One region of the Paenibacillus sp. GCM10027628 genome, then DNA from elsewhere that is predicted to be linked to it. Evidence: riboswitches for the same ligand, from Rfam matches in the RefSeq annotation. Region 1 holds a riboswitch; each other region holds the start of a gene.
What was found. A riboswitch is a leader RNA that binds a small molecule or an ion and turns the genes downstream of it on or off. The one in region 1 is predicted to bind cyclic di-GMP.
Positions count from the first base shown of each region.

Region 2: linked by a shared signal. The riboswitch ahead of ACFQZT_RS01265 (putative motility protein) and the one ahead of ACFQZT_RS31610 (hypothetical protein) in region 1 are both predicted to bind cyclic di-GMP.
Region 3: linked by a shared signal. The riboswitch ahead of ACFQZT_RS09050 (hypothetical protein) and the one ahead of ACFQZT_RS31610 (hypothetical protein) in region 1 are both predicted to bind cyclic di-GMP.
Region 4: linked by a shared signal. The riboswitch ahead of ACFQZT_RS33405 (hypothetical protein) and the one ahead of ACFQZT_RS31610 (hypothetical protein) in region 1 are both predicted to bind cyclic di-GMP.

Region 1 is NZ_JBHTHA010000052.1:59,466-62,673, forward strand. Features, by position in the region: gene ACFQZT_RS31600 (exopolyphosphatase) at 1-308, opposite strand, end outside; gene ACFQZT_RS31605 (DUF2935 domain-containing protein) at 415-1,230, opposite strand; gene ACFQZT_RS31610 (hypothetical protein) at 1,326-1,631, opposite strand; cyclic di-GMP riboswitch class I at 1,729-1,822, opposite strand; gene ACFQZT_RS31615 (MDR family MFS transporter) at 1,925-3,148, opposite strand.
Region 2 is NZ_JBHTHA010000002.1:1,299-4,506, forward strand. Features, by position in the region: gene dapA (4-hydroxy-tetrahydrodipicolinate synthase) at 1-188, opposite strand, end outside; gene ACFQZT_RS01260 (LysR family transcriptional regulator) at 305-1,189, shown strand; gene ACFQZT_RS01265 (putative motility protein) at 1,238-1,447, opposite strand; cyclic di-GMP riboswitch class I at 1,468-1,554, opposite strand; gene pyrE (orotate phosphoribosyltransferase) at 1,646-2,287, opposite strand; gene pyrF (orotidine-5'-phosphate decarboxylase) at 2,523-3,208, opposite strand, start outside.
Region 3 is NZ_JBHTHA010000005.1:199,334-202,541, reverse strand. Features, by position in the region: gene ACFQZT_RS09060 (MFS transporter) at 1-322, opposite strand, end outside; gene asd (archaetidylserine decarboxylase) at 351-1,139, opposite strand; gene ACFQZT_RS09050 (hypothetical protein) at 1,342-1,584, opposite strand; cyclic di-GMP riboswitch class I at 1,772-1,868, opposite strand; gene nagZ (beta-N-acetylhexosaminidase) at 2,185-3,208, shown strand, end outside.
Region 4 is NZ_JBHTHA010000084.1:38,905-42,112, forward strand. Features, by position in the region: gene ACFQZT_RS33395 (MGDG synthase family glycosyltransferase) at 1-996, shown strand, start outside; gene ACFQZT_RS33400 (TVP38/TMEM64 family protein) at 1,061-1,723, shown strand; cyclic di-GMP riboswitch class I at 1,737-1,824, shown strand; gene ACFQZT_RS33405 (hypothetical protein) at 1,927-2,823, shown strand; gene nfsA (oxygen-insensitive NADPH nitroreductase) at 2,943-3,208, shown strand, end outside.

The sequences.
Region 1 (3,208 bases):
TCGCCAAACGTTTCTTTGCCGCCATAATAATCGTACACCACTCTCGCCGCGCTTGGAGCAATGCGGGTCTCCCCTTTAAACTCCACCTTTTGTCCCATCCGTTCCAGCTCGCTGGAATGGTGATCGAACCATAGGCCACAACCCGGTACATACGGGACATTCGCCAAAATATCATTTTCCGTGACTTCAATTAATCCGTCCTGCATATCTTTGGGATGAACGAATTTCATTTCATCCACCATGTTCAGCTTCTTAAAAAGCATTGCACACACCAAACCGTCAAAATCGGAACGAGTGATCAATCTCATGGTATTTCCTCCCCCAACAGTAGTCCTTAGGAACTACTCCCATATCGATTTATTATATCGTCCCTGTCGATCTGTGACAATGATTTTATCAAGCTTTACACGTTCCCTAATTCTCGATTCTCGGCGCTAGCGGATTGCCGGAAGGCTTCTTCGTTTCGGAGACCTGTGATAACTTTGTCAAGTAATAAAGTTCTTCTCTAGCCATATGGTCCGCCATCAACGGTGCCAATGTGCCTAAGGTCTCATGCGTAAGTCTCTGCTCTTCAAGTTCGCGTAAAAACTCCAAAAACAAGGTCATTTCAAGTTCTGCTTCTTTGTTCAAACGGCTTAATGCTGGAAAATGATGCAGATTCGTACGGAGATATTGGGCGAATTCGACCGCTTTTAAATAAAACTCCTTGAATTGATGCGCGAAGTGGCTGCTCATTTCTTTGCGTTTACTCTCTGTCAAATCAAGATTATCCTGAATCGCACCGGCATGGCCGAACGCATCTTGCAGCCATACCAAATGCAAATGAATCGGACTCGGTGCCGGCGGGAATTCCTGCCTAACCAAATATCCCATCACGGACAGGGCTTCATCAAGCTCATTCAACATATGATTGACAAACGTAGGCGGCAAACTCAATCCGATTTTCCCCGTCAAATGACGTTCCAGAAGGTGCAGCTTGAAGGCGCGCAGCTCTTGTGCTTTCTGATAAGATCTATGATTCAGCATCATTATGCCTGTTAAATCAAGGTTCGCGCGAGCGGTCTCAAGCAGACTGTCAAAGGTGAGGATAAAGCACCGCGCATGCTCAATTTCCATTTCCTCATTTGGCGCAAGCGCGTTGTAGATGAACCGGCCATGATCCCCAAGCACCTGCAACCAGAAACGCTGTTCATATAAGGCCGCCGATTCAAAATCATTCAGCTCTCCCATTCTCTTACCTCCTAGGCATTTGCGTATAACTGTACCCAACATATGTGCATCCGCCTATACGTGTGCAGAAGAGATAAGAGAAAAAAACGGTGCGCCTAAATCGGCTGCACCGTTCTCCATTTGGAAGATAAACATTGATAAAGTCTTGTAAGGAATGCTTCAATTTGTGACAATGGCGGAATTTTCACGGAAAGTTTAACCTCGCCTTTCCAGTAAAAGATGAGAATGCTGTTGTTTCGTCCATGAAACATTTCGACATCCCAGCACGTCTCATTTAGTGCATATTCTTCCCGATTAATCAGCAGCTTCGGTCCGTCTGAAGACGGCACCAAACGGGCGACATGATTACCGCAAAGTGAAGTGATTTTCTGTTCTTCGTGTAGCATCCATTCAGGCTGCATGTTGCAGGATCCTCCCTTATTTCTTCATATTCGTGACAAAAGAAAAACCCCGCCTTTTGAACCGATCGGAGGGGTTCTGGATGTTGAAGACCCAATCGTCGGCGGCTGGCTGGCACCCGGTCCACTTGCAGGACAAGAGAGCCCCTCTAGCTTTGCGTCGCTGGCTTTCGCCAGGTTTGCCTTTATCGTGATGTTTTTAGCGAGATGTATCGAAAGCTGTCAAATGTTGATACCTTTACTATCAAGAATAAGGGATGATTGGAAGAAATCGAATAGTTCTATGGAACTATTTTTCACATATTTTCATTCTTTATTACGGTTTTTGCAACCGATTGACGTCTTGAACCTAGTTGGTAGAACAAGGTTCCACAGATCGTAACACAAGCCATTACGGTATACAAAGTACTTCCGTTGTACGAAGCAAGCAAAAATCCGCCGATCCATGGTCCCAAAAAGTGGCCTACATTCGTTAGTGTCTGTGCCCCAAAATAAGTTCCGCGCATATGTGCCGGGGCTAATTTGTCGATGAGCATATTGGCCGCAGGGTAATTAAGTATCTCACCGAAGGTGAATACAATCATCGAGAAGACGAGCGGTATCGTCGTATGCGAGTAAGCAAACCCGACATCCCCAAGCGCAAACATCAAGTTGCCGGCCGAAATGGCGACAAGCGGCGTATATTTCTCAGCCCAACGTGTTAGTGGAATTTGCATGGCTATAACGGTTATAGCATTTACGCTCATCAGTAATGCAACCATTTTCACACCATCAGCGATGCTATGCTCCAAGTACTGAGACAAGGTCACCATAACCTGCGAGTAGCCGATCGCACCGATGATCCCGCCAATACTATAATACCGGAATGTCGTATCCCTTCGAATGACCTGCCAAGCGGAAGCAAATGTGACATTCGCCTTCTTCTCGCCTTCGATTTTTTTGATGCCGAATGCGGATAGAAGTGCATAGAGCGTGACGGCATACACAAAATAGACGATTCCCGTAATGAGAAACGGCAGCGATCCGTCCATCGTTGCAAAGAAAGAACCGAGCAAAGGTCCGACAGCCGCACCAACATTAATAGCCATATAACGCAACGAGAACACTTTCAAACGTTTCGCAGGTTCTGTTAAATCAGCCATTAATGCTTGAGAAACAGGTTCGTAGAAGGATCTGCACAAGCCGTTGAGCATATTCAGCAGCATGAACCAAATCGGCAGTTTCACAAAGGCAAAGCCGGTAAAAACGAACGCCCATCCAAATAAAGCGGCCAGCATGATAATACGTCGACCGAATCGATCCGATAGCGTCCCGCCAACAAAACCGCCAACAGTTCCGGCCAATGCTCCCATCCCGATGACAACGCCGATCATAACCTCGCTCATAGACGTGTTTCTAGACAGGTAAATGGCAAGAAATGGCAAACTCATCGAGGATGCCGCCCTTGCCATAACGGTTCCGAGAATCAGCGTATGTACGATCGGATGGTATGTACTTAGAAAATTACGAAGTCGATTCATGCTGCGCAGCCCCCCTGTCTCTGATATTTATTAACCCAAGGTTAATGAATCCGAAAGATA
Region 2 (3,208 bases), on a different contig from region 1:
TCCTCCGATGTAATCGTCGGCGATTCTCCAGTAGTACCATTAATAACTAGACCGTCCACTTCGTCTTGAAACAATTGATAAGCCAGCTTGTAAAAGGAACCGGCATCCACCTCATACGCCTCATCAAAAGGTGTGATGATCGGCACATATACCCCTTGAAGGTCATTTTCTCTCAACAAATAAACCATCTCCCCTACCAGCCAAAATTTGTCCTTACTCACACTCTATCATGGAACTTATCATCACAGTTAGCTATAATAAATGATAACGGTCATCAAAAATATTGATAGTGCGAGGACACCAAATGGATCTTACGTATTTCCGAACGTTTCGGGAAGTCGCCAAGCGAAAAAGCTTTACCCGCGCAGCGGAAGAATTAGGTTATGCGCAATCCAGCGTCACGATGCAGATTCAAAAGCTGGAACGCGAATACGGCGTCCCTCTTTTCGAAAGATTTGGACGTCAGCTTCGGTTAACACATCCTGGAGAAAGCTTGTTGAAACTGGCCGTGCAAATGCTGGAGCTTTATGATCAGTCCAAAGAAATGATCGCCCATCAGGTTAGCGGCACGCTTACGATCGGTACGATAGATTCCCTCGCTGCGTACTACTTGCCGCCTTATTTACAACAGATCAGACAGCACTTTCCCAACCTCAATATCCAGCTTCTACCCGACAATGAATCCTCCTTATTAGCAAAGGTAAAAGAAGGCGATTACGACATCGGCCTATTACTCGACCGTTATCCGGCAGATTCTTTTCTTCACTGCATTCAAATCAGGGATGAGCCGCTGGTGTTCGTAGGCCCCAAAGATCACCCTCTGGTGCATGCAGCAGGCGTGCAGTTAAGTGACTTCCAGCATACGGAATTCATCGTCACGGAAGGCAGCTGCATCTATCGGAATATGTTTGAAAAATTGCTCAAAGACAACGCCGTTCCCTTTCGAATCGGTTTCGAACTTGGCAACTTGGAAACGATCAAACACTGCGTCATGACAGGACTTGGTATTGCTCTACTTCCCCGTATCGCCGTCGAAACAGAGCTGGAACTTGGCAAACTTGCAATTATTCCTTTTAGCCACCCGGCGCTGCGCTTCGATCTCCAACTCCTGCTACACCCCAAAAAGTGGATGTCACAACCGCTGCAATCATTCATCGCTATGCTGACAAACAGCGAAATCAGACAATAAAAAAGAAGCTCGCCTTTTCGAAAAGGTGGAGCTTCTTTTTCTCATTCGTTATATGCGGATGTCAAGATTTTTCCCTAAATGCGGTGCTGCCGATAACGCTGCCGCGTTCACTTGCTGCTGGGATTTGGTAAAATCCTGCATCAACGTGCTGGCCGCTGCTTCTTGCATGTCGCTCGCCTTGCTAAACAGCTGCAGTCCGACTGCTTGCTGCAAAGCATCGCCGCTGTTTATCGCGGATAATGCAGCATTTACATTCACGAGCACTCCTCCTCTCACCGTTCGGTAGCTGGCAAGCGTACGGCCGTAGCCGATTAGCCCCTGTAGCTTTGCGTCTGTCGCTTTCGCGTCATTTGCCTTTTCGCAGATGCTAGGCAGTACCTAAGCACTCTTTTAGTATAGGGATGACAGCCTATTTCGTCAATATTTGACACAGGCTATAGATCCATTTAACGCTGCTTACGCACCGAATTCAGATGGATTCGCTCTCCAAGAATGGAGGAGATCGAGATCCTCTTCCTTGATCTTGCCTTTTTCCAGAGCAACTTCAAGCAACTTGGAGTAGTTGGATAGCGTATGGAGCGGCATGTCCGCCGCTTCAAAAGCTTGTGTAGCCTTGTCAAGCTGATAGGAGAAAATCGCAAGTACGCCCAGAGCGACTGCCCCCGCTTCCTTCACGGCCAATGCCGCTTTCAAAGAAGATCCGCCAGTAGAGATCAGGTCTTCGATGACGATAACCTTTTGACCTGGCTTGACCGTCCCTTCGATCAGGTTCTCTTTGCCGTGACCTTTGGCTTTATCGCGAATGTAGATCATGGGTAGGCCTAGCTTCTGTGCAACCCAGGCTGCATGTGGAATCCCGGCTGTCGCTGTGCCAGCGACAACTTCCGCTTCCGGGAACTTTTCTTTGATTAAAGCAGCAAAGCCGTCGGCAATAGCCTCACGAATCGCCGGGTGCGACATCGTCAGTCGATTATCGCAGTAAATCGGCGATTTCAGACCGGATGTCCAAGTGAACGGTTGGTGCGGGCGTAGCGATACCGCCTCGATTTCTAGTAAAGATGCTGCGATGTGCTGTGCGATCGTTTCAAGCTGGCTCATGATTAATGACACCGTTCCTTCCTTGTTTTCAGCCTCTGGTTTACGTTGCGCCCATGAAATCAAGCGCTAAATTTACTCACACTCAAATCCTGAGTGCGAGATTAAACTGCAGGTTTCAGAAACGGACAAATTAGCGGCAGTTTTTTCCTGTAAAAGCGCATAAAAAGAGGGAAGGCCCCATTTAGAAGGAGAAATTCCTTCTAAATGGTATTTGGAAGCCTTCACCCGTGAAGTTTTATAAAATCGAATCGATGATCGATTCGATCGCCGCTCTCGGATCGGCTGCCCCAGTAATCGGGCGGCCGATCACGACGTAGTCCGTGCCCTGCGCGAACGCCTCAGCCGGCGTCATGACGCGCGACTGATCGCCCGCGTCGGCGCCCGCAGGGCGAATGCCCGGCGTAACGGTGACGAACGCGCCACCGCACGCCGCCTTGATCTGCGTCACCTCAAGCGGTGACGCGACAACCCCGTTGAGCCCCGCGGCATGCGCGAGCTGGGCGTAACGAATGACGGCCTGCTCGACCGATCCGGTCAGGCCGATCTCGTCGTTCAGCACCTGCTGGCTGGTGCTGGTAAGCTGCGTGACGCCGATGACGATCGGGCGTCTTGCTCCAGGGGCGAGCGCCTTGTCGACGCCCTCCATGGCCGATTCCATCATCTGCTTGCCTCCGGCAGCATGGACGTTGAACAAATCAACCCCAAGGCGAGTCACGCTCTCTGAGCCGCCTCGCACTGTGTTGGGGATGTCATGCATCTTGACATCCAGGAACACCTTGTAGCCGCGGTCCTTAAGGCTGGCTACAAAACCCGGACCTGCAGCATAAAACAGCTGCATGCCCACTTTCATATAGCAGGGAATGCCTTCGAGCTGCTTTAGCAGCTCTTCAGCTCCCCCTGCGTTCGCGTAATCCAGGGCGA
Region 3 (3,208 bases), on a different contig from region 1:
GCATCCCGATTAACGTGGATGCCATCCCGATCGGCAGCATGTAAGGGGACGGTTTGCGGTCGGTGTAAAGCCCAACGACCGGCTGCATAATGGAAGCGGTAAAATTGATCGCGAATTGTACCCACCCCACTTGGGTGTAACTTAGACCCATTTCGCTTTTTAAAATGGGAAAAATCGCGGGAATAACGGATTGGATAGAATCATTAAGCAAATGTACGAGACTAATGGCAAAAAGGATGCGGTACACAGTAGGTTTGATATCTCCGGTTCCCTGCAAGCCATGCGAGCTTGGTTTTGGAGACGTCGTTGTTGTTGTAGCCATGGAACTCTCCCTCCGGGAGCCCGGTCTGTTATTTCTCTATGAAACTGCCGAGTTCTTCTCCCATTTTGACTTTAGAGCCTAGTTGCAAATCTTTGCGCGATTCAAACATTTCATCTTCAAACAGCAGGACGACAGTCGAACCAAACTCAAAATAAGCCAGTTCTTGTCCGCGTTCCAGATGATTCGGCAGCGGCTCCACATATTGAATGCTGCTGACATTGAGCGCCCCGACTTTCACCACAGCAACCTCGCCGGTACCGTGCTGCATGAACGTAATCAGCCTTTCGTTGCGGCTCAGAACTCTGCGCATATGTCGCAGACCGAACTCGTTTACGGGATACACTTTACCCGGCACGTGTTCTTTCTCAAGGATGTCGCCTGTGATCGGAGAGTGAATGCGGTGGTAATCGGTAGGGCTCAAATACAGAACGAAGTAAAAACCGTTCTTATAGTTGACCGTACGCGGCGAACGATTCAGCAATTCATCGATCGTATAGTCCTGGCCTTTGACATTCAGAATCAACCCGTCCTTAATGTCTCCAATGCCTGTAATCATGGCGTCAACGGGACTAACGACGCGAGTCGCATCCTCATGAATCGGACGTAAACCGGGTTTTAATCTACGTGTGAAAAAATCGTTCAAGGACATATAGTCCTTGATATGCTTCTCAGCATCCTCAATCCGGATGCCATAGGTTTGGGCAAAGCGCGGAATAAAAAGACGGCTGGCCTTGGATTTGGCGAAAGCTCCTGTCAACTGCGACACCCACTTGCGTGATGACAGCTCGGTCAGCAATCGAAAAAACGGTTTGGACATAAGTAAGTAACTCCTGTTCATTCAGTCAAGGTAGGAGAGACGATGAGCATATGAGCAAATGGACCAAAGCTCAAAAATCTCTATAAATAGTTCTTCGCTTATCTTGCCATAGATAGGTAAAAGAATCAATTGCCATATGGGGCAAGGGAGGGCAGCGATACATAGAAAAAAACAGCCTAGCGGCTGTTTTCATGTCATTCTCCTAGTCCAGCTTATATTCCCCGCAAGTATGGCAGGTAGCAAAGTTGACGGAAATGGGGATTTGGGATCCTGCATATTTGATGCATTGGATTGGCGTTCTCAAAGCAGGCTCGGCAATGCTTGTACAGTACTTGCAGTTTGCGATTTGCTCCAATGCGGCAATCAAGGGCAGCGAATATTGCGCATCAGCATGCTTGTGAAGCGGTCGATCATCTGCGAATGGCCTCGGTACAGGATTTCTCATAGACAGACCTCTTTTCGTGATAGGAATGTAGAACCGATTTCAAGGTAATTTCCCTAAGGTGACGAAAATCTTCGAAGCCAAGTCCGGTGATTACATGGAGAGCCCGTCTTGCATGAAAAATGAGCTGCGAGCATTTGCCTAATCTCCAAAAAAAGCCGCCCTAAGCAGGCGGCTTGGCTCGTCCGATTAGGGTAACCCGGCTATCGTAGCGAATGTATTGGACATGCGCTTTAGACCCGTGGCTTTGCGTACCCGACTTTCGTACGGGGCTGCCTTTTTCCAAATGTAAACGCTTTATTCTTGTGAACTATCATAGCATACCAAATCGTCATATGTCATTAGGAATGAAAAGTATTTCCAGTCACGAAAGCGTCAATGCTAGAGCTGAACTCCTGATGCAGGTTGTCCAAACGAAAAACAGGAAGGAGGTGACACGGAAATGTCCATACTCATTGTGGTGCTGGCATACATCCTACCGCCTTTTTACATGGAGATAGCTCAGGAGCGGTTAGGCAAATTGCTGCTTGCAACTTAGTGAATGCGCAGAACGTTTAGAGCAAGAAGACTTGGCATCCAAACTTTAATGAAGAAGGTGAAGACATGCGTCCGTTCATTAACAGGTACTTAACCTGGAGCATCCTATGCGGCGCGATGATGGTTCTTTTAACGGGATGCCTCCATCGTTCCGGAGGTAATTTGACGTCCATACAGCCATCGCTGACGCCAACACCTGCACCTACAGTGACTGCTTCGCCTGCACCATCGCCAAGTATCGTTCCAACGAAGCTGCAGCAAATGACGATCGAAGAGAAAATCGGTCAGTTAATTTTTGCAGGAATCGATGGGTATGCGATGAGCCAGCATTCGCGTGAGCTTATTGAGAACTACCACGTCGGCGGTCTCATTTTATATAAAACCAATGTGAAGGCGACGAGTCAGCTTGTGGAGCTGGTGAATGCGTTAAAGGGAGCGAATGCGGGGAACAAGCTGCCGCTCTGGCTAGGTGCAGATGAAGAAGGAGGCAAGGTGACGAGGCTTCCCGATGAAATTGTCAAGACGCCCGCCAACCAAGTGATCGGCAAGACGAATAGCAAAGACTTTGCCTATGGCGTCGGCAGCCTGCTCGGGCAAGAATTGAATGATTATGGTCTGAATGTCGATTTTGCTCCCGTGCTTGATGTGAACAGCAACCCGAAGAACCCGGTGATTGGCGATCGTTCCTTCGGCGCGAATGCGGCTATTGTGAGCTCCATGGGGGTTCAGACAATGAAGGGGATTCAGGCGCAGCAGGTGCTGCCTGTTGTGAAACATTTTCCCGGACATGGGGATACGTCAGTGGATTCGCACGCCCAGCTTCCGATTGTTCAGAACGATCTGGCCAGACTGCGTAAATTGGAATTGGTGCCCTTCGCGGAATCTTTCAAGCAGGGCGCGGATGCGGTGATGGTCGCTCATATTCTGCTGCCCAAGGTGGATGCGCAGAATCCGTCTTCCATGTCAAAGAAGATCATGACGGATTTGCTTCGTCAGGAGATGGGTTTTCAGGGCGTTATCATCACGGACGATATGACGATGGGTGCTATCCTAAAAAATAACGAGATTGGTGAAGCGGCTGTAACATCTA
Region 4 (3,208 bases), on a different contig from region 1:
CTTATGAAAGAGGGGCATCCTCTGTTAAATACAATCACCGTTTCTTTATATAATAAAAGTACACAAGTGGCCAGAATGGGTCTGGACTATTATGGCTGGAGCTATTATTTTACCCGTGAAGCCGAACACGATGCGTTCATTAATCGTTCCTTAAACATTTTAGGAAGAAAAAAATTAGTGCAAATCATTCAACATGAGCGTCCTGATGCTGTTGTTAATACGTTCCCTTTTGGTGCAACCCCGGAGGTGTGCAAGATTTTTGGCATTCATAACGTTACTGTACTGACTGACTATGCGCTGCATTCCCGCTGGTTTCACCCCAAAGTCGACAAGTATTATGTTGCAACGGAGGAGTTACAACAACAACTTATCCATAAAGGTTTATCGAAAGACCGCATTGAAGTGACGGGCATTCCCATTCGTAAACAATTTAATGAAATAAGTTCGGTCAAGTCTGCGAATATGAAGAAAAGGTCGATTTTAGTCATGGCCGGTGACAGTGGAATCTCAGGCTATATGGAAGAAATCGTACTTTCTTTATTGGCGATTAACGAATCTCAAGTTACCGTCGTATGCGGCAGGAATGAGAAAGTTAAGCATAAATTAGATGCCCTTACTCCGCTGTACCCCAATCTGAACGTTCTCGGGTATGTAAATAATATGCAAGAAGTCATGTCAGAAGCAACTTGTATGGTTACGAAAGCAGGAGGGCTCACCTTGACCGAAGCGATCTCGATGCGCATTCCAATGTTTATCTTTAAACCGTATGCAGGTCAAGAGCGAGAAAACGCCGTATTCCTGTCCGAAAGAGGAGTTGCATCGATCGCCAATAACGTGGGAGAGCTAGCGGCTCAAGTTCAAAAGCTTCTTGACGCTCCACCTCTTCATGAGGAAGTTAAGCGGCGGATGTTAACTCTACAGCGTACTCAAGCTGCTTCCGCCATTGCAAATAGCGTTATGGACAGTATTGATCAATCTGTCTCGCTTTCCGTGTGATAGGACCAACGATTCTACGGATACTTTAGGTAAATTCCAAAAAACTGGATGTGAATCAACGAACTTGATAATACCAAAATCTTTTTCTGGTACCCGGCTCATTAGTATAATCAGTATAGCCATAATTGCAGCTTTGATCAGTTATTACATTTACCTTGTGCATACCGGAGAAGCACAGAGATTAATCGAAACCATCGTAAATATAGGTCCTTTTGGCATTATCATCGGTATTATTGTTCAATCGTTTGCCAATATTATTCCTGTACCGGGGGAATTCATTTCTGTCATTCTCATGGAAGTCTACGGTCCTGTCATGGGTGGCATTTATGCCTGGATTGGTGGCGTTGCCGGAGCAGTTGGGGCTCTGTATCTTACAAAATGGATTGCGAAGCCATTGTTTGGGAACATGGCTCAGCCTTTTTTGCAGAAAGTTGAAGCATATACGCGGAAACATGAAACGTTGGGACTCTTAATGATCCGGTTTGTTCCTTTTGTCCCGTACCACTTTGTTAATTACGCAGCGGGGCTTATAAACGTTAAAATATGGAATTTCATTTGGACTACAGCCTTAGGCATATTACCATATTCCATTGCGATGAGCGGGATCTACGCAGGTGCTCGTCATGGTTCGCTGCTATGGGGAGTTGTTGGTATTGCAGTTTTTATTGCTCTGCTAGCATTAAGTTGGCTATTAAAAAGAAGGAACAAAATTAGTACAATTATTTAGGCAGCATGCCCACAAACGAAAAAGGCAAACTTATCGAAAGATAAGGGCGCAAAGCTACAGGCCTAAGGGACTTTTGTTTCTATGGCGGCTGAGTTGCCGAAATTGTTGGATACGTCAAGCATCCATCATCTTTATTGTTGATGGATTTTTTGTTTTCTATTTTCTGGGAACATATATTAATAGAATTGTAGGAGATGATACATATGGAGATAAAAGAAGAGTCGATGCAATTAAGCGGTACAGCCAGGTTGTTATATTTCGGGCTGATTCCATTATTGTTTACAACGCTGATGGTCGGCACAGGTGTGTATATGATTAATCATGGCAAAGGGGAGACGTTTGCGGGTTTACTCACCCATGCGGGAGAAAGTGTCCTGAAGGCAGGAAAAAGTGTAATTACTAAGAAGCCGGCGACTCCAGCTCCAGCTGCGGCAGGAACTGCCTCAAGCGGAAGTACAAGTACTGGAGCGGGCTCTGCAGGTCCAGCCAACGCAACTGCCGCAGGAACAACTGCCGCAACTCCCGGTGGAACCAATACTGCAAGCGCTCAGCCCGGCTCAACTGCTCCTGCTTTCAACGGTATTCCAGCTTCAGCGCCTGCGGAGGATTTAAAACAGCAAACCGACGCGGCGGCAAGTCAATATGCCGCAATGACGGCAGCCCAGGCTGCGGGGATTCTCGACAATATGACACTCAAAGATGAAGTCTTCAATATGCTCGGTATGAAGCCGCCACAGCGCGCGAACATTTTGGCTAAGATGGACCCGAAAAAAGCTGCGGCTGTCTCCTTGGCGCTTAAGGATTTCCAGCCTGTGAGTTCTGACAATGCAGCAGATGTTCAAAAGAAACTGGACAGCTTACCCGGCAATCCACAGCCGGTGGACGAGCTGGCGAAAACATATAGTCAAATGCCTGCGGCGAGCGCAGCTTCCTTAATAACTGAACTGATGAATACGGACGCCAAGGAAGCGGTTAGCATCATGGCTAGTCTCGATGCCGGTACGAGAGCCGGTATTCTAGCGGCAATGAGCAGCAGCAAAGACCCTGCCGGGTTGAAGGCGGCAACCGCCGTTTCGCAATTGCTGCTTACCACGAAGTGAATTTTTGCAGGTCTTGTCCCTTCCAAAATCAAGCAATTATTTGCTCAGTCAAGTATAAATAAGTATGATTGACGTATCGGATGATACAGGGGATGGACATATTTGAAAGGAGAATTGAAATGAATACCGTTATTGAAACCATTTTAAATCATCGTTCTATTCGTCAATATGAAGATAAGGCATTAACCGATGAGCAAATTCGTTACATAGTGGAATGCGCGCAAGCAGCATCTACATCCAGCCATATCCAGGCATACTCGATTATTGGCGTGAAAAATAAAGAAACAAAACGCCGTTTAGCTGAGCTCGCGGGGAATCAGCCCTACGTAGAGGCGAATGGACATTTCTTTATTTTTTGCGCCGACTTGCACCGTCATGATGTAGC